Regions from separate parts of the Massilia sp. DD77 genome, predicted to be linked through region 1. Evidence: predicted binding sites of a transcription regulator. Region 1 holds the regulator's gene; each other region holds the start of a gene.
The links. Region 1 encodes FNR, which switches genes on or off when oxygen is low (the NO sensors DNR and NnrR bind a similar motif). Its sites were predicted from a motif close to TTGATNNNNATCAA; they were not measured.
Positions count from the first base shown of each region.

Region 2: a site for FNR is predicted at 4,497-4,510, ahead of V7778_RS13105 (universal stress protein). Genes of this name have one in related genera too.
Region 3: a site for FNR is predicted at 1,527-1,540, ahead of V7778_RS18005 (KamA family radical SAM protein). Genes of this name have one in related genera too.

Region 1 is NZ_JBAMDH010000009.1:92,148-98,341, forward strand. Features, by position in the region: gene V7778_RS07040 (DMT family transporter) at 159-1,085, opposite strand; gene V7778_RS07045 (helix-turn-helix transcriptional regulator) at 1,145-1,909, opposite strand; gene fnr (fumarate/nitrate reduction transcriptional regulator Fnr) at 1,913-2,686, opposite strand; gene V7778_RS07055 (cytochrome ubiquinol oxidase subunit I) at 2,891-4,339, shown strand; gene cydB (cytochrome d ubiquinol oxidase subunit II) at 4,344-5,363, shown strand; gene V7778_RS07065 (DUF2474 domain-containing protein) at 5,363-5,503, shown strand; gene V7778_RS07070 (TorD/DmsD family molecular chaperone) at 5,580-6,194, shown strand, end outside.
Region 2 is NZ_JBAMDH010000019.1:34,680-40,873, reverse strand. Features, by position in the region: gene hypF (carbamoyltransferase HypF) at 1-435, opposite strand, end outside; gene hypD (hydrogenase formation protein HypD) at 440-1,552, opposite strand; gene hypB (hydrogenase nickel incorporation protein HypB) at 1,549-2,277, opposite strand; gene V7778_RS13120 (hydrogenase maturation nickel metallochaperone HypA/HybF) at 2,319-2,678, opposite strand; gene V7778_RS13115 (HypC/HybG/HupF family hydrogenase formation chaperone) at 2,678-2,911, opposite strand; gene V7778_RS13110 (universal stress protein) at 3,052-3,573, shown strand; gene V7778_RS13105 (universal stress protein) at 3,595-4,431, opposite strand; gene V7778_RS13100 (bifunctional acetate--CoA ligase family protein/GNAT family N-acetyltransferase) at 4,658-6,194, shown strand, end outside.
Region 3 is NZ_JBAMDH010000030.1:320-6,513, reverse strand. Features, by position in the region: gene V7778_RS18015 (methyl-accepting chemotaxis protein) at 1-800, opposite strand, end outside; gene V7778_RS18010 (cache domain-containing protein) at 884-1,339, opposite strand; gene V7778_RS18005 (KamA family radical SAM protein) at 1,623-3,020, shown strand; gene V7778_RS18000 (MFS transporter) at 3,054-4,319, shown strand; gene V7778_RS17995 (PQQ-dependent sugar dehydrogenase) at 4,410-5,723, shown strand; partial or broken gene V7778_RS17990 (oxygenase MpaB family protein) at 5,762-6,194, shown strand, end outside.

The DNA of each region.
Region 1 (6,194 bases):
CGCCCTTAATCCGTCATCCCCGCGAAGGCGGGGACCCAAGTTTGCGTGAGTAGCCTCATGGTTCCATTCAAGCTCGATTCAACGAGCTTGGATCCCCGCCTTCGCAGGGACGACGGGTTGAGCGAGCGGGTATAACGAGGTGCCCGTGGACGGCTGGCTTAATCGTCTCTACGCGCATGCGCCCGCGCACACGCCACCACCCCGCCCACCAGCAGTACCATGGCCGCCCATTCCAGCCCCGTCGGCCACCTTTCCTCCCACAGGAAGCCGTATAGCGACGCGAACAGCGTCTCGAACACGATCATCTGCCCCATCAGGGTCAAGGGCAGGGCGCGGCTCGCCACGTTCCACAAGGCGTTGCCCAGGATCGAGCACAGGATCGCCACGCTGGTCACCACGCCCGCGAAATGCAGCCATTGCGCGCTGCTGTGGCCCGTGTCGGTCCCGGCAAACGCGGGAACCGCCAGCAACAGGGCCTCCAGTCCGGTCACGACCCCCATCGCCAGGTTCCAGTCGTGGCCCGAGACGCCCTGCAAGCGGCCAAGCCAGCGGCTGTTGTTCACCGCGTAGATGGTCCAGGACACCAGCGCGCCCACCGCGCAGCCCAGGCCGGGCAGCGAATCGATGCCGGCGCTGGACAGCGACTGCCAGCTGATGCAGGCCAGCCCGGCCGCGCTTAGGGCCAGCGAAGGCAGCAGGCGGCGCAGCGGCGGCGCGTGGCGGTCGCGGCTGCCCACCAGGGTGACGGCGATCGGCAGCAGGCCGATCACCAGCGAGGGCATGGCCACGCCGCCTTGCTGCACGGCGGTCGCCAGGAACACGTAATAAACGATGTTCCCGCTGAAGGAGAGCCAGAGCAGGGCGCGCCATTCCTTCCAGGTGAGCGTGCGCAGCAGGCGCCGCCAGGAAGGCGCAATCAGGACCGCCGCCACCAGGCCGTAGGCCAGGTAGCGCCCGGCCGACAACTGCAAAGGCAGGAAGCCGGCGGTGAGTTCGGGAGCGAGAAAGACCAGGCCCCAGAGGGCGCCGGCGAGGATGCCCGAACCGATGCCGAGCGAGGTGTGCGAAGTGCTTGGCTTGACCATGAATGTCTCCTGAGAGCGGAGATTCTGGCCGCGCGGCCGGGACCGCGTCTTGGCGCCGCCTACTGCGTCTTGTGCGTATCCTCGCGTGCGGCCTTGCGGTAGGCGGCGGGCGTGGTGTCCATGGCCTTGCGCATGGCGCGGGTCAGCACGCTCTGGTCGGAGAAGCCGGTCTCCAGGGCGAGGTCGGCGATGGGCCGCCCGGTCGAGGCCAACAGGGTGCAGACCGCTTCCAGCCGGCGGCGCAGCAGCCATTCGTGGGGGCTCAGCCCAGTCTCCAGGCGGAACAGGGTGTGCAGGCGGCTGGCGCTGAGGGAGGCGGCGTGCGCCATGCTGTCCAGGGTCCAGGGCAGGCCGGGTTGAAGCTCGATGCGCGCCATCAGCGCGGCAAGCCTGGAGGCGGGCTGGAAGGCGGCCTGGGCCTGGGCCAGGGAATCGAGCAGCAGCGGGGTCCAGCCCTGCACCAGCTGGGGCGCCGCCTTGGCGCCGGCCGCCGCCAGGCTCATGAACTCGACCAGCTTGCGCGCGGCCGCGCCGATCGGGGTGAAGGGGCGCTCCAGCAGGCGCTCCCAGGGACCTTGCCGCAGCAGCCCGGGATCGAGGTCGAGGATGAAGGACTGGTTGCCGGCCGCGCCAGCCTGCGAATGCCAGGCGCCGGGTGCGACCACGGCGGCGTGCAGCAGATCGAGCTTGCGGCCGCGGCCTTCGATGTCGAGTTCGACCTCGCCGGCCACCGGCAGCACGATCTGGGCATAGTCGTGGCGGTCCGCCTCGCGCACCATGCCGTAGCTGCGCAGGTGCAGGTCGACCGGAAGCGGCGCCGCCATGGTTCAGGCCATGGGGCTGCAGATGTCGGTGCCGGCCGCGAGCGCCTTCAGCTTGGCCGGGTCGAGCAGGGTGACGTCGCGCTTGTCGACCTGCAGCCAGCCCTGCTTCTTGAAGCGCGACAGCAGCCGGCTGACGCTCTCGATGGTCAGGCCCAGGTAGTTGCCGATGTCCTCGCGCGACATGCGCAGCTGGAAGCTGGTGGGCGAATAGCCGCGCGCCGCATAGCGGGCCGACAGGTTGACCAGGAAGACGGCGAAGCGCTGCTCGGCGCGCATATTGCCTAGCAGTAGCATGACGTTCTGCTCGCGCGTGATTTCCTGGCTCATGATGCGGTGGAAGTGGCGCAGCAGGGCCGGCACTTCGCCGAACAGCTCTTCGAGGCGCGTGAAGGGAATTTCGCAGACCTCGCTGTCTTCCAGCGCCACGGCGTCGCAGTGGTGGTTGCCGCTGATCGCGTCCATGCCCAGCAGCTCGCCGGCCATCTGGAAGCCGGTGATCTGGGCTTCGCCGGCCGCGTTCACCTGGTAGGTCTTGAAGTGGCCGAAGCGCACCGCGTACAGGTTGCGGAACGGCTCTCCCATCTGGTAGAGCCGTTCATCTTTTTCCAGGCGCCGGCGGCGGCCGATGATCTGGTCGAGGCGGTTGATGTCGGCGTCTTCCAGGCCCATGGGCAGGCACAACTGGTGCATGCTGCAGGCGGAGCAGCTGGCTTTCAGGGCCTGGATGCTCACGGGCTGCTTGCTGGGGTCGGTGATGAACGACACGGGCTGGGTCATGGGGGTTCCGGTGGATCGCGCGATGCTCAGATTATAGACGGGCGGGCCGGGGATGCGACGCGACAAATCGTCCCAGGGACCCAGATTTGCCGGCAAACCGCGCCAGATTCAGTGACAGCCGTAGCAAAAAAGCCATTACCCAAGCGTGCGCCCCCACCGCGCATGCTAGATTCGCAACACGCCGACACCACGAAGGAACACGCCATGCTTGGTCTGTCCGCCCTGGATCTCGCACGGATCCAGTTCGCCTTCACGATGTCCTTCCATATTTTGTTTCCGGCTATCACAATTGGCATGGCCAGCTACCTGGCCGTGCTCGAACTGTGCTGGCTGCGCAGCGGGCGCCAGGTCTTCGTCGACCTGTATCACTTCTGGCTCAAGATCTTCGCCGTCACCTTCGGCATGGGCGTGGTCTCGGGCATCGTCATGGCCTACCAGATCGGCACCAACTGGAGCTACCTGTCGGAATTCGCGGGCAGCATCCTGGGACCGATCCTGTCCTATGAAGTGCTGACCGCCTTCTTCCTGGAGGCCGGTTTCCTGGGCGTGATGCTGTTCGGCTGGAACCGGGTCGGCCCGGCCCTGCATGTCGTCGCTACCTGCATGGTGGCGATCGGCACCCTGATCTCGTCCACCTGGATCCTGGCCGCCAACAGCTGGATGCAGACGCCGCAAGGCTATGCCATCGAGAACGGACGAATGGTGCCGGCCGACTGGCTGGCGATCGTTTTCAATCCCTCCTTTCCCTACCGCCTGGTGCACATGGTGATCGCCGCCTATCTCACCACGGCCCTGCTGGTGGGCGCCTCCGCCGCCTGGCACCTGCTGCGCGGGCGCGACAACCCGGCGGTGCGCAAGATGATGTCGATGGCGATGTGGATGCTGCTGCTGGTGGCGCCGGTCCAGGCCGTGGTCGGCGACTTCCACGGCCTGAACACGCTCAAGCACCAGCCGGCCAAGCTGGCGGCGATGGAAGGCCACTGGCAGAACCATCCGGGCGAGGCGGTGCCGCTGCTGCTGTTCGGGATTCCCGACATGGAAGAGGAGCGCACCCGGTACGCGCTCGGCATCCCTTACCTGGGCAGCATCATCCTGACCCACACCCTGGACGGCCAGGTCCCGGCCCTGAAGGATTTTCCGCGCGACCAGCGGCCGAACTCCCTGATCGTGTTCTGGAGCTTCCGCCTGATGGTGGGGCTGGGCCTCCTGATGATCGCGCTCGGGGCCTGGAGCCTGTTCCTGCGGCGCGGCGGGCGCCTGTTCGCCAACCGGCTGTTCCTGCGCTTCGCCCTGTGGATGGGGCCGGCGGGCCTGGTGGCGATCCTGGCCGGCTGGGTGACCACCGAGGTGGGGCGCCAGCCCTGGGTGGTGTATGGCGTGCTGCGCACGGCGGACGCCGTCTCGCCCCATGGCGCCGTGGCCCTGGGCCTGACCCTGGCGCTGTTCGTGGCGGCTTACCTGTTCGTGTTCGGGGCCGGCACCGGCTACGTGCTGCGCATGATCCGCAAGGGGCCGCAGCACTTCGAGCTGGCGCGGCCGCCCGAGGGCGGGCCGGGCGAGGAGCGCACCCCGATGCGGCCGATGTCGGCGGCCGACGTCCAGAACGACGACAATACCAACGACGGCGCGGACGCTGGTCCGGAGCGGAGCTGAAGCCATGGGCATCGATACTTCCATCATCTGGGCCGTCATCATCTTCTTCGCGGTCTTCATGTACGTGCTGCTGGACGGCTTCGACCTGGGCATCGGCCTGCTGTTTCCCTTCACTCCCAAGAAGCGCGACCGCGACACCATGATGAACACGGTGGCCCCGGTCTGGGACGGCAACGAGACCTGGCTGGTGCTGGGCGGGGAAGGACTGCTGGCGGCCTTCCCGGTGGCCTATTCGATCATCCTCTCGGGCCTCTACCTGCCTCTGGTCTTCATGCTGATCGGCCTGGTGTTCCGCGGCGTGGCCTTCGAGTTCCGCTTCAAGGCCAAGGAGCACGAGCGCCACCTGTGGGACAAGGCCTTCATCGGCGGCTCGGTCGTCGCCAGCTTCTTCCAGGGCGTCTCGCTCGGGGCCTTCCTGGACGGCATCGCGGTCTCTGGCCGCAGCTATGCCGGCGGGGCGCTCGACTGGATCGCGCCTTTCCCCCTGGTCGCCGGCCTGGGCGTGATGATCGCCTATACCCTGCTGGGGGCTACCTGGCTGATCATGAAGACCGAAGGCGAACTGCATGCGCGCATGGTGCAGGTGGCGCGTCCCTTCGCCCTGATGCTGCTGGGCGCCATCGTGGTGGTCAGCATCTGGACCCCGCTGCGCGACCCGGCCGTGGCCGACCGCTGGTTCACCTTCCCGAACACCGTGTTCCTGGCGCCGGTGCCGATCCTGGTGGCGGCCTGCATGCTCCTGCTGCTGCGTTCGCTGGGGCGCGGGCGCGGCAAGGAGCCGTTCAGGCTGCCCTTCGTGATGGCCCTGGCCCTGATCTTCCTGGGCTACAGCGGCATGGCGATCAGCATCTGGCCCCACATCGTTCCGCCAAGCATCTCGATCTGGGAAGCGGCCTCGCCGCCGAGCAGCCAGGGCTTCGCGCTGGTGGGCACGCTGTTCATCCTGCCCATCATCCTGATGTACACGGCCTGGTCGTACTGGGTATTCCGGGGCAAGGTCAAGGCCGACGCGGGCTATCACTGATGGAACACCTCAAGCCCGGCAAACGCCAATGGATGCGCCGCCTGGCCTGGACGGCGGCGCTCTGGCTGGGCGGCGTGGCCACCCTGGCGCTGGTTGCCTTCGCGCTGCGCCTGGTCATGCGGGCAGCCGGCATGCGTTGACGAGCCAAGCGTGCGCGCTCTCCAGCTGGGGAGGAATACACTTCTCATGAACCTTTGCTAACAGGAGAGCTGCACAGTGTCCACGCCCAGCGCGCCCACGCTCGACCGACCAGCCGGCGTCACGCTGGCGCCTCCCCTGAGTGGTGAAGACCAGGCGCGCGCCGACCTGTACGCCTTGCTGTCGCGGCTGCTTTTGGCTCCGCCCGACGCCGAGCTGCTGGAGGCGCTCGCCAATGCCGACCCGATCCTGGCCCAGGGCGGCGAACTGGCCTTGGAGCAAGCCTGGGAGCAATTGACCTTGGCATCGGGCGTGATGGACCCGCAGGCGGTCGCCGACGAATTCGCCCAGCTCTTCATCAGCATCGGCACGCCGCCGGTCAATCCCTACGGTTCACGCTACCTGTCCGGCTACATCAACGACGCTCCGCTGGCCGTCCTGCGCGCCGACCTGGCGCGCCTGGGACTGGCGCGGGTGCGCGGCGTGGGCGAGTTCGAGGACCACCTGGGCGCCCTGTGCGAGACCATGCGCCTGCTGGTGGCGGGCGCACCGGGCATTCCACGCCGCACGCTGGCGGAGCAGAAAAGCTTTTTCGAGGCCCACCTCGCGCCCTGGTATGCGCGCGCCGTGGCCGACATCTCGGCCGCCGAGGGGGCCAACTACTACCGGCTGATCGCAAGGCTGGCGGGAGTC
Region 2 (6,194 bases), on a different contig from region 1:
TTGGGTGCAGTTGATGAAGGGATAGCGGTAGCGCGGGTCGGCAGGATCGCCGAGTTCGCGCACGCAGTCGTCGCAGCAGAACAGGTCGGGCGGCAGGAACACTTCCCCGTCCGCATCGGCGTCGCTCGCGAGAATACGAAAGTCCGGGAAACCGGATGGAGGCTGTGCCTCGCAGGAAGCGAGGCGCGCGCGGGCCAGCGGCGGCGCCTCCGCCAGCAGGGCCTGGCCGAAGCGTTCCAGCGCGGCGGCCTCGCCTTCGCCGACGACCAGGACCTGGCCCGCGACATTCTGCACGAAGCCCCGGATGCCGCGGGCGCCGGCAAGACGGTGCACGAAAGGCCGGAATCCGACGCCCTGGACCCGCCCCGACAGCAGCCAGCGGCAGGCCGCCGCCGCGCCCTCCGCCCGTTCCCCAGTCGCGTTCACCGTATCCATGGCATCAAGCTTCGCTCCCCGCCAGCCCGGCCGGACGTTTCCCGGCCGCCCACCAGATGCGGCAGGCTCCCTCGTCGGACACCATGCAAGGGCCGACCGGCCCACGCGGCGTGCAGGCGCGGCCGTAAAGACGGCACTGGTCGGGGTAGATCTGCCCCAGCACCACTTTCGCGCAGTCGCAGCCCGGCGGCATCCGGCCCGCACGCTTGCGGCCGGCCTGCGGATCGGCGGGGAAGCGCAGGCGTGCGTCGTGCCCGGCGAAAGCGGACGTCAAGCGGTAGCCCGAGCGCGGAATCACGCCGATGCCGCGCCAGGGCGCATCGACGATGTCGAGGACCCGCGCCATCTGCTGTTGCGCCAGCGGATTGCCGCCAGGGCGCGCCACCCGCGGATAACAGTTATCGAGAAAGCAGCGCCCCTCGACGACTTGCCTCAGCACGGAATAAGTGGCCGCCAGCAGGCTGTCGGGCGTGAACCCGGCGACCGCCGCCGGCATGGCATGCCGTTCGGGCACGAAACGCCACTCGTCGGTCCCCATGACGGTGGCCACATGGCCGGGCGCCAGCAATGCGTCGAACGACGCCTGCCCGGAGTCGAGCAGCATGGCGACGGCCGGCCAGGTGCGGCGTGCCGACAGCAACACGAACAGATTGGCCGGCGCCGCGGCGAGCAGCATGGCCGCCACCGGCGCGGTCGTGGTCTCGAAGCCGGCGGCGAAGAACACCACCGCCCGCTCCGGATGCGCCCGCGCGATCCGGACCGCCTCGAGCGGCGTGGCGATCGGCCGCACATCGGCGCCCGCGCCGCGCGCCTGCTCCAGCGAGGCCGGCTCGCCCTTCGGCACATTGGCCGGCACCCGCAGCATGTCGCCGAACGCGAGCACGATCGCCTCCCCGTCGAGCGCGATCCGGACCGCGTCGTGGATGTCTTCCTCGGGACACACGCAGACGGGGCAACCGGGTCCGGGTATGAGTTCGACCTCGGGCGGCAGGACGCTGCGCAGTCCCGCCATGCTCACCGTGCGCTCGTGGCCGCCGCAGACATTCATGATCCTGAGCCGGGGCGGCAGGCGCAAGGCCCGGATGCGCGCCAGCCACTGGATGGCGTCGGCGCTCATCGGGCGTGTTCCACGGCCGCCGGCAAGGCGGCATGCATGCGGCGCAGCCAGGCGAGCCAGGCCTCCATGCCGACCCTCCTGCGGGAAGACAGCGGCAGCACGGGGGCTGGATTGGCGATCCGGCGCAGGGAGCGCGTGGCCTTGTCCTGATCGAAGTCGTCCAGGAAGGGCAGCAGGTCCACCTTGCTGATCAGGAGCAGGTCGGCGGCCCGGAACATGACCGGATACTTGGCCGGCTTGTCGTCGCCTTCGGTGACCGACAGCAGGACGACGTCATGGTGCTGGCCGAGGTCGAAGCTGGCGGGACAGACCAGGTTGCCCACGTTCTCGATGAACAGGATGTCGACCCGGTCCTGCGCCAGGCGGTGCCACGCGTCGTGCACCATCGCCGCGTCCAGGTGGCAGGCGCTGCCGGTCGTGATCTGTACCACGGGGACGCCCTTGGCGCGGATGCGGCGAGCGTCGTTGTCCGTCTCCAGGTCGCCGACGATCACGGCGATGGCGTATTCCGCGGCAAGCGCCTCGATGCTCGCCTCCAGCAGGGATGTCTTCCCCGCCCCCGGCGACGACATCAGGTTGACTGCCAGGACGCGAGCGGCGTCGAAATGGCGGCGATTGTGCGCCGCCGTCCTGTCGTTGGCGGCCAGCAGGCCGCGCAGCACCTCTATCCGTGTGCCGCGCGCTTCCACCGGTGCATAGTTCGGCCCGGAATGGCCGGCGCTCATGCCGCAACCACAGTCCTCGCACATCGTTTCCCCCCAAGGCGCTAAGTTGACTGGCCAGGGAAGACCAGGTCGACGCTGTCGAGCAGCATTTCGTCGCCGCTCAGGAGCCGGGTCAGCCCGCTGCCGCAGATGGCGCAGCTCAGCCTGTCGAGCGCGGCGTCGCCTGCTGCCCCGCAGCGCAGGCAGGCGATCCTGAGCGGAACCTCCACGATGGCCAGTTCCGCGTCCTGCGCGGGCGTACCGCGGCGCGCCTCCCGATAGGCTGCCCGCAGCAGCGCCGGCTCGATACCGGACAAGGGTCCCAGCCGCAAGCTCACCATGCTCACGCCGCTTGCCCCGTGCCGCGCCGCCAGCCGGGCCACCTGGTCCAGCAGCGCGCTGCAGACAGACAGCTCATGCATCATGTCCCGCCCTGCGCGCGTGTAGCGCGATCCAGCAGTTCCCAGGTGCCCAGCGCTTCGTCCGCTGCCACTGTCTGGATCGCATAACCCACGTGCACGATGACGAAGTCGCCGGCATCAACCGAACCGGGAGGCAAGAGGTAGAGGCTGACTTCACGACGGACGCCGCCCGCCTCGCAGCACGCCGTTTGTCCGTCGAGCGCGACAACCTGCATGGGAATGGCAAGGCACATGAGAGAGCCGTCCGATCGCGATCAATGAAGGCTTTTCCATCTTCGACTCAGTGCCGTATTAAATGTTTGATCTCGATCAAAATTGCCTGAGATGCCATTTGGCAGTTCCTTGACGCCGGTCAAACACAGCACGAGCAAGTATGGTAATCCTGAACGCATTCCACCTTCCCGGACCCTCCATCATGTTCATCGAAAGAGTTTGCGTGGCGACAGACGGCTCCGACATCGCAGTCCAGGCAGCCCAGATGGGCGCCCTGCTCGCGCGAGCAGGCGCCGGACGCATGGTGGCGGTATCGGTCGCGCAACCGCACTTTTCCATGCCGGACAGCGGCGCCGCCGTGCCGGACACCCGGGCCGAGTTCCTCCGCGCACACGAGGCTGCCCGCGCTCACGTCGAGACCGTCCGGCGCATCGCCGACGCTGCCGGGGTGAGTTGCGAGTGGGCAACACCGCTCTCCTCGGTACCGGGCCCGGAGATCGTGCGGATCGCGGAAGAACAGGGTTGCGACCTGATCGTAATGGGAACGCACGGACCGAACGACGCCAACCGGTTGTTCGCCGGCAGCGTCGCGCAATACGTGCTCGCGAACTCGACCGTCCCGGTACTGTTGCTGCGGGTACCGCGCGAAGCGTCGCGGCCGGAGTTCGGCGAATTCCCGTAAGCGCGGGGGGTCGGTTCCGGCTCAGCGCGCGAGCAACAGGGGAATCGTGCTGTCCTGGAGCACGGTCCTGCTCACGCCGCCGAGAAAGAGTTCACGGAACTGGGTATGGCCGTAGCACCCCATGACCACGAGATCGTAGCCGTCCTGTGCCGCCAGCGTCAGCAGGTGATGGCCATTGTCGATATTGCGCCGGATCGCCAGCATCTCCACCCGGATCGCGTGGCGGGAAAGGAAGGCGATCAAGTCTGCATCCTCGCCGGCATCGGACAGGCCGGCGCCGCCGGGGATCTGGAATGACACGACAGTCACGCGCGTGGCGCGCTGCATCAGGGGCACGGCGGCGCGCAGGGCGGCCGAGGCCTCCTTGCTGCCGTTCCATGCCACCAGGATGTGCTCGCCCGGCGACCGGCGCCCCGGTGCGCAGGGGACGACCAGAACCGGGCGGGCGCAGGTAAACACGACATATTCCGGAACGCGCCCGATCGTGTCGGTCAGGGCTTCGGCAAGATCGTCCTGGTTGACGACCACCAGGTCGCTGAAGCGTCCCAGCCTGGCAAGCGCATCGCTGACCAGGTCGCACACCAGGCGGCCCTCCGACGGCACCCCTGCCTCGTCGGCGATGGCGGCGAACTGTTCGAGGGCGCGCGCCGCCGTGTCGTGCAATGGCTGGAAATAGCTTGCCTCAAGGCTGTCCGGCGCCGCATGGTAGCCATGTGGAAAAATGTCACGCGACACGCCGGTGGCGGCAACGCCGATCAGGTGTGCACCATGCGCCTTGGCCAGCTCGGCGGCGATCCGGATCCGCCCTGGAGCATGGCGCGACAGGTCCGCATGTACGACGATGGTCTTGTAGCTCATCAGCCCTGCTCCTCGTCCCGACCAAGAATGTCAAGCCAGTCTCGCCATATCGCCCGGCCTTGTGTTTGATGGAGATCAAATCCACGAGCATTCGTACTGACTGGCGCAGCGAACCTCGCACTGCGGGCGCTACCATCGATTTCTATTCCAATTTTGATGTCCGTCAAATAATTTACTCTCGGGCTTCGCTAGGCTGTCGATATTTGGCTGAGGCCAGGGAGAGCTCATGAGTATTCGCAACCTCGGTCACTTCTTTGCGCCCCGCTCGGTCGCCGTGATCGGCGCCTCCGACCGGCCCGGCAGCGTGGGCGCGACCGTGTGGCGAAACATCCTTGCGGGCGGCTTCCGCGGACCGCTGTGGCCGGTCAACCGGCGCCATGCCCAGGTTGGCGGCCGCCCTGCCTACAGCCGCGTCGGCGAGCTGCCCGGCGTCCCCGACCTGGCCGTGATCTGCACGCCGGCGTCCACGGTGCCGACGCTGATCGGGGAACTCGGCGCCGCCGGCTGCCGCGCAGCCATCGTCATCAGCGCCGGTCTGGACGCCGACGCCGGCGGCGGCCGCAGCCTGCGCCAAGCCATGCTGGACGCGGCGCAACCCTGGCTGCTGCGCATCCTCGGCCCAAACTGCGTCGGCATGCTGGTGCCGGGCATTGGCCTGAACGCCAGCTTCGCGCCGGGCGCGGCGCTCCCCGGCCGCCTGGCCTTCGTGGCGCAGTCGGGGGCGCTCGTCACCGCCGTGCTCGACTGGGCCGCCGCGCGGCGTATCGGCTTTTCCTGTTTCATCTCCCTGGGCGACGGCAGCGACGTCGATTTCGGCGACCTGCTCGATTACCTGGCCGCCGATCCCGGCACCGACGCCATCCTGCTGTATGCCGAAAGCCTGCGCCAGGCGCGCAAGTTCATGAGCGCGGCGCGCGGCGCGGCGCGCGGCAAGCCGACCCTGATCGTCAAGGCCGGGCGCGGCAAGGACGCGGCGCGCGCGGCCTTCAGCCATACCGGCGCGCTGGCCGGATCGGACCTGGTCTACGACGCGGCGCTGCGCCGCGCCGGCATGCTGCGGGTGCGCACCACGGACGACCTGTTCGACGCGGTGGCGATGCTGGCGCGCGCCCGCCTTCCGCGCGGCGAGCGCCTGGCGATCCTCACCAACGGCGGCGGGCCGGGCGTCATGGCGACCGACGCCCTGGCGGACGCGGGCGGCGTGCTGGCCCAGCTGGCGCCCGCCACGCTGGCGCGCCTGGGCGACGGCTTGCCGCCCTTGTGGTCGCACGCCAATCCGATCGACATCGTGGGCGATGCGCCCGCGGAGCGCTACCGCCATGCGCTGGCCGCGTTGCTGGACGCACCCGAGCTGGATGCCGTGCTGATGATCCACGCGCCGACGGCGATCGTGCCGAGCGCCGAGATCGCCCGCACCCTGCTGCCGCTGATCGCGGACGCCGCGCGGCCCGTCCTGTGCTGCTGGCTGGGCGGTCCCAGCGTGGCCGAGGCCCGCCGCCTGTGCATCGAGGCCGGGGTGCCGGTCTTCGACACTCCCGAGGAAGCGGTCAAGGGCTTCCAGCAGCTGGTGGATTACCGGCGCAACCAGGCCGTCCTGATGCAGGCCCCCGGGCCGTCCGAGCTCGGCGCGCCCGACCGCCATGCCGCCCGCGTCCAGGTCGACGCCCTCATCGCCGGGGGCATGGACGCCGGCGGCGCCGTGGGCGAGCATGCCGCCAAGGCCCTGCTGGCCGCATACGGCATCCCCGTGGTGGCGACCGAGA
Region 3 (6,194 bases), on a different contig from region 1:
ATGCTCCGCAGCGCCACGTTCAGGCGGGCGATGGTGTGGTCGAGGGCGCGCGAGGTGTCGGCGATCTCGTCGCGCCCGGTGCTGGCGCCGGGCGGCGCATCGAGCCGGCCCTCGGCCAGCTCGCCGACGGCGCGCGCGATGGCGCGGATCCCCGCCAGCATCGAGCGCCGCACCAGCACCGTCACCACCAGCGACAGCGCGATCGACAGCAGCACCAGTCCCGCCATGCTCAGGCCGAGCGAGCGGAACTCGTCCTTGGCGGCGGTATAGGCGTCTTCGCTGAGCTGCTTTTCGCGTCCCGCCAGGCGTCCCAGTTCGGCGTCGAGGGCGACGAACTGCTTCTCGGCCTTCTGCATCGAACTGGTCGCGATCGACTGGTCGACCTGGGCCAGCTCGATGGTCTCCAGTACCGCCTTGCGGTAGGCCGCCAGCGCGGCGAGCGAGGCGTCGATCGGCGCGCGCTCGCCGGTCCCGGCCAGTTCGGCGAGCTTGCCCAGCTTGTCCTTGATGGCCGCGTGCTTGCGGTGGATATCGGCGGTGAGGGCGTCGAGGCGGTTCCTGGCGAAGCTGCCGTTGACCCAGGCCAGGAGCTGGTAGATGTTCGCGTGCGCGAAGCGCGCGTCGCCCGCCACGTCGGCCACGGCCTGAAGGCGCGCCGCCCGTACCTGCACCATGTGCTCGAGCGAAGCGTTCTGGCGCACCATGCCGTAATACGCGGCCGCCGACAGCAGGGTCAGCAGCACCAGCACCATCCCCGGGGCCAGCAGCAGCTTCTGCCCGATCCGCAGTTTGTTCAGCATGATTCACCCGCCTCCCATCGCCGTCGTCCCGGCGAAGGCCGGGATCCAAGTTCCATCGAGCTGATGCGCTGCCAGCAGCACCCTTACTTTTTGTAGATCCCCGCCTCCAGCACCACATCATCCACCCGCAAGATATAGGTGGTCTTCGGCTCGATCTTCCCCGAGGTCGGGTTCTTGTACTGGTAATCGACCCAGCCCTTGCCCTTGGCCGCGGCCAGTTCGATGATCTCGCGACGGTACTTCTTGCCGTTCGCATCCGGCACGTCGGTCAGGTCCTTGCCCACGATCGAGGGGTTGTAGGGGTGGGCCAGCACGATGCCCGTCTTGATGTCGCGGATGTCGATGTAGAGCGCGCCCTGGACGAAGTCCGGATCCTTGGCGTTGATGCGCTTCATCATCTCGTCCTTGCCCTTGGCCTTGATGAGGGCGGCGCCACGCTCGCACATCGCGATGGCGTCCTTCTCGGTCGGTTCATTGGCCAGGACGGTGGTCGACATCAGGCCCATGCCCAGGCACAGGGCGGCGGCGGTCAGTTTCATGAGGCTTCCTTTCGTGAGATGCAGTGAGATATTTCCTAAGTGCACTCACTAATGTACCGGCACGTTTCGACCGCAAATTGCGTTCGCTCAAGCACCTCGCGCCGAAGCCCTGCGCGCGGCCGTGATTCTGCACGTTTGTCCTACTCGCACCACCTTTGTTCCATGCCATTTGGTAGGAACAGTCTGATTGACGAGCGGCAATTTCCTTTGGTTTCGCGGTCCTACCATGGATTCTTCGCGGCACCCTGCCGCGGTTCTTCATCCTTCCTCCTGGAGAATTCCCGTGACCACGCCAGAATCGACGCCCGTCAAGTTCAAGCCCTATACGCGCCAGAGCATCGTTGCCGCGCGCCAGTGGGAGTGGCTCACTCCCGAGCTGCAGGAGGCCGTGCAGGTGGTATCGCATGTGCTGCCTTTCCGTACCAACGCCTATGTGATGGAGGAGCTGATCGACTGGAGCAAGGTGCCGGACGATCCCATCTACCGCCTGACCTTCCCGCACCGCGACATGCTGCCGGCCGCGGAATACGAACAGCTGCGCGACCTGGTCCTGGCCAGGAAGGACGAGGCGGACATCGCCCGGCTGGTGCACCGCATCCGCATGCGCATGAACCCGCACCCGGCGGGGCAAATGACGCACAACGTGCCGCGCGTGAACGACGCGCCGCTCAGGGGCCTGCAGCACAAGTACAAGGAAACGGTGCTGTTCTTCCCCAGCGCCGGCCAGACCTGCCACGCCTACTGCACCTTCTGCTTCCGCTGGCCGCAGTTCGTCGGCATGGACGACATGAAGTTCGACGCGCGCGAATGCACCGAGCTGGTGGCCTACCTGAAGAATCATCCCGGCGTGACCGATGTCCTGCTCACCGGCGGCGACCCGATGATCATGAACACGCGCTCGCTGGGCGAATTCCTCGAGCCGCTGCTCGACCCGGAACTGGCGCATATCCAGAATATCCGCATCGGTACCAAGTCGGTGGCTTACTGGCCGCAGCGCTTCGTCTCGGACAAGGACAGCGACGACCTGATGCGCCTGTTCGAGAAAGTGGTCCGGGCCGGCAGGAACCTGGCGATCATGGGCCACTACAACCACGCGGTGGAGCTGCGCCATCCCATCGCCCAGCAGGCGGTCAAGCGCATCGTCGGCACCGGCGCCACCCTGCGCATGCAAGGCCCCCTGATCCGCCACATCAACGAAGACCCGAAAAGCTGGGCCGAGCTGTGGACCACGGGCGTGCGCCTGGGGGCGATCCCGTACTACATGTTCGTCGAGCGCGACACCGGCCCGCGCGACTACTTCGCGCTGCCGCTGGCGCGCGCCCACGAGATCTTCCAGGAAGCCTATTCGATGGTGTCCGGCCTGTCGCGCACCGTGCGCGGGCCGTCGATGAGCGCCTTCCCGGGCAAGGTCGTGATCGACGGCGTGGTCACCATCAACGGCGAAAAGCTGTTCGCGCTGCAGTTCCTGCAAGCCCGCGATCCCGACTGGGTGCGGCGCCCCTTCTTTGCCCGTTACGATCCGGACGCGACCTGGCTCGACCACCTCAAGCCGGCCTTCGGGCGCGACCGCTTCTTCTTCGAGATGGAAAGTGGCGGTCCGCTGCGCGGCCCCGGCGGGCGCGTGATTCCGCTGGTGCCGGGCGGCCAGCGCGGCGTCGAAGCGCAACCCGACGCAGCCTGACGCGCCCCCATGGCCGCGGCGCCTGGTACCACCATGACGAGCACCGCCGCGCCGCGCCTGTCCGGCGTGGCGGTATTTTTCCACGTGTTCCTGCCGTTCGCGCTCGGACATTACCTGTCCTCGCTGCTGCGCAACGTCAATGCCGTGCTGGCCTCGCACCTGGTCGGCGAGCTGGCGCTTACGCCGGGCCAGCTCGGCCTGCTCACCAGCGCCTTCTTCTTCGCCTTCGCGCTGGTGCAGCTGCCGGTGGGGATCGCGCTCGACCGCTACGGCCCGCGCCGGGTACAGCTGGCGATGATGGTGGCGGCCGCCTGCGGGGCGCTGCTGTTCGCGCGCGGCACCGGCCTGGTCCAGCTGCTGCTGGCGCGCGCCGTCATGGGCTGTGGCCTGGGCGGCTGCTTCATGGCGGCGCTGAAAGCGGTGTCGGCCTGGATCGCGCCTGCGAAGCTGCCCTCGGTGCACGGCTACCTGATCGCGGTCGGCGGCCTTGGCGCGGCCACCGCCACCATGCCGGTGCGCACGGCGCTGGAATACACCGACTGGCGCGGGCTGTTCGTGATCCTGGCGGCGCTGGTGGCCTGTACCGGCCTGCTGGTGGCGCTGCTGTATCCGCGCCACGATGCCGCGGCCAGCCAGCACGGCCCGCTGCTGCCGGCCTTGCGCGAGGTATGGCGCGCGCCTGGTTTTCGCGGCGTGGTCTCGCTGGTGCTGTTGCCGCATGCGGTCTTCTTCGGCGTCCAGGGCCTGTGGATCGGGCGCTGGCTGTCGGACGTCGCCGGGTTCTCCGATGACGCCGTGGCCTACCTGCTCTACCTGAGCATGGCCGGCGTCATCTTCGGGGCGATCGCCGTGGGCATGATCACCGAGTGGGCGGGACGGCGCGGCATGCCGCCGCTGGACGTGGCCGCAGCCGGCGTCACGGTGTTCGTGCTGGTGCAGGCGGGCTTCGTGGCCGGCTACCAGCCGAGCTTCCAGCTGCTGTCGGTGCTGTTCAGCCTGGTGGGTACGATCACCGGCATCGAATACGCGATCGTGGCGCAGTCGATGCCGCGCGCGCTGACCGGACGCGCGGCGACCTTCCTGAATCTCCTGATCTTCATCGGCGCCTTCCTGGTGCAGGCCGGCTTCGGCCTGGTGGTCGGGCTGTGGAAGCCGGACCTGGCCGGCAGGGCGCCCGCCATCGCCTACCAGGCCGCCTTCGGCCTGCTGGTGCTGGTCCAGCTGCCCGGCCTGTGGGCCTTCGCGCGGCGCCGCAGGCTGGCGCCCGCACCGCAAGAGGAAACAGCAAGGGCGGCGTGAGCGGGTGTGCGTGCTTTCTTGGCGGTAACGTACGAAGCGTAATTTTTTGTCTATATAAAATGTCATCTTCAATTCCTGGGGATGACCATCATGCGCACCGATTCCGGGCGCCTGCTCGCAGGCGCGACCTTGCTGCTGCTTGCCGCCTGCGGCGAAAAATCGATCCTTCCATCCGGGGCCGACGTCGGCGCCCAGCCGGTCATCAAGGAGCCGGTCAAGACCACCATTCCGACTGTCGACATCGCGCCGGCCAAGGGCTGGCCCTCGGGGACGACGCCGAGGCCGGCGGCCGGCCTGGCGGTCAACGCCTTCGCCACGGCCCTCGACCATCCGCGCTGGGTCTATGTGCTGCCGAACGGCGACGTGCTGGTGGCCGAGAGCAACGCTCCCGAGCGTCCCGAGGACGGCAAGGGGATCAAGGGCTACGTGATGAAGAAGGTGATGAAGAAGGCGGGCGCCGCCGTGCCCAGCCCGAACCGCATCAGCCTGCTGCGCGACGCCGACGGCGACGGCGCGGCCGAGCTCAAGCGCGTGTTCATCAAGAACCTGAATTCGCCCTTCGGCATGGCGCTGGTGGGCGACACGCTCTATGTCGCCAACACCGACGGCATCGTGCGCTTCGACTACAAGGAGGGCATGACCGAGATCACGGCCAAGCCGCAGCCGGTGGCGCCGCTGCCGGGCGGGCCCTTGAACCACCATTGGACCAAGAACATCATCGCCAGCAAGGACGGCAGCAAGCTGTACGCCACCTCGGGCTCGAACAGCAACGTGGCCGAGAACGGCATGGACAAGGAAGTCGACCGCGCCGCCATCCTCGAGGTCGACCTCGCCACCGGCAAGACCCGCCTGTTCGCCTCCGGCCTGCGCAATCCCAACGGCCTGGCCTGGCATCCGCAGACGGGGGCCCTGTGGACGGTGGTGAACGAACGCGACGAACTGGGCAGCGACCTGGTGCCCGACTACCTGACCTCGGTGAAAGACGGCGGCTTCTACGGCTGGCCCTACAGCTACTACGGCAAGCACGTCGACCAGCGCGTCAAGCCGCCGCGCCCGGACCTGGTCGAGAAGGCCATCGTGCCCGATTTCGCGCTGGGCTCGCACGTGGCGCCGCTGGGACTGGCCTTCTACGAAGGCTCGCTGCTGCAGCAGTTTTCGGGGGGCGCCCTGATCGGCCAGCATGGCTCCTGGAACCGCAAGCCGCTGTCGGGCTACAACGTGGTGTTCGTGCCCTTCCGCGACGGCATGCCGAGCGGGAAGCCGGTCGAGGTGCTCGGCGGCTTCGTCGACAAGAACGGCGACGCCATGGGGCGCCCGGTCGGGGTGGCGGTGGACAAGGGCGGGGCGGTGCTGGTGGCGGACGATGTCGGCAACGTGATCTGGCGCGTGGCGCCGGCGCGCTGACCCACCTGCGGCCAGCCTGGGCGTCGTGCGGGCAGCCGATGCTGGATATCCTGCAAGACCTGATGCGGCCGCCCCCGGGGATGGCCTTCGACTTCAGCCAGCCGGCGGGAGAGCCGGCGCTGGCTCCCGCGGACGGCGTCTGCTGGCGGGTGTTCGCCAACCCGGTCTCGCTGTTCGTCGGCGGGGTGGCGGCGGTGCTGCTCGAACTGGCGGAACCGGCGGTGCGCACGGGTGTGTGGGAGCATGGCGGCTTCCGGATCGACCCGGTCATGCGCCTGCGGCGCACCGGTTTTGCCGCCATGATGACCGTCTACGGCCCACGCTCGGCGGCGGAACAGCTCATCGCGCGCGTGGTGCGGATGCACGACCGGGTGCAGGGCAGGACGCCCGGCGGCCACGCCTACCGCGCCAACGATCCGCGCCTGCTCGACTGGGTGCATGCGACTGCCGCATTCGGATTCATCGAAGCCT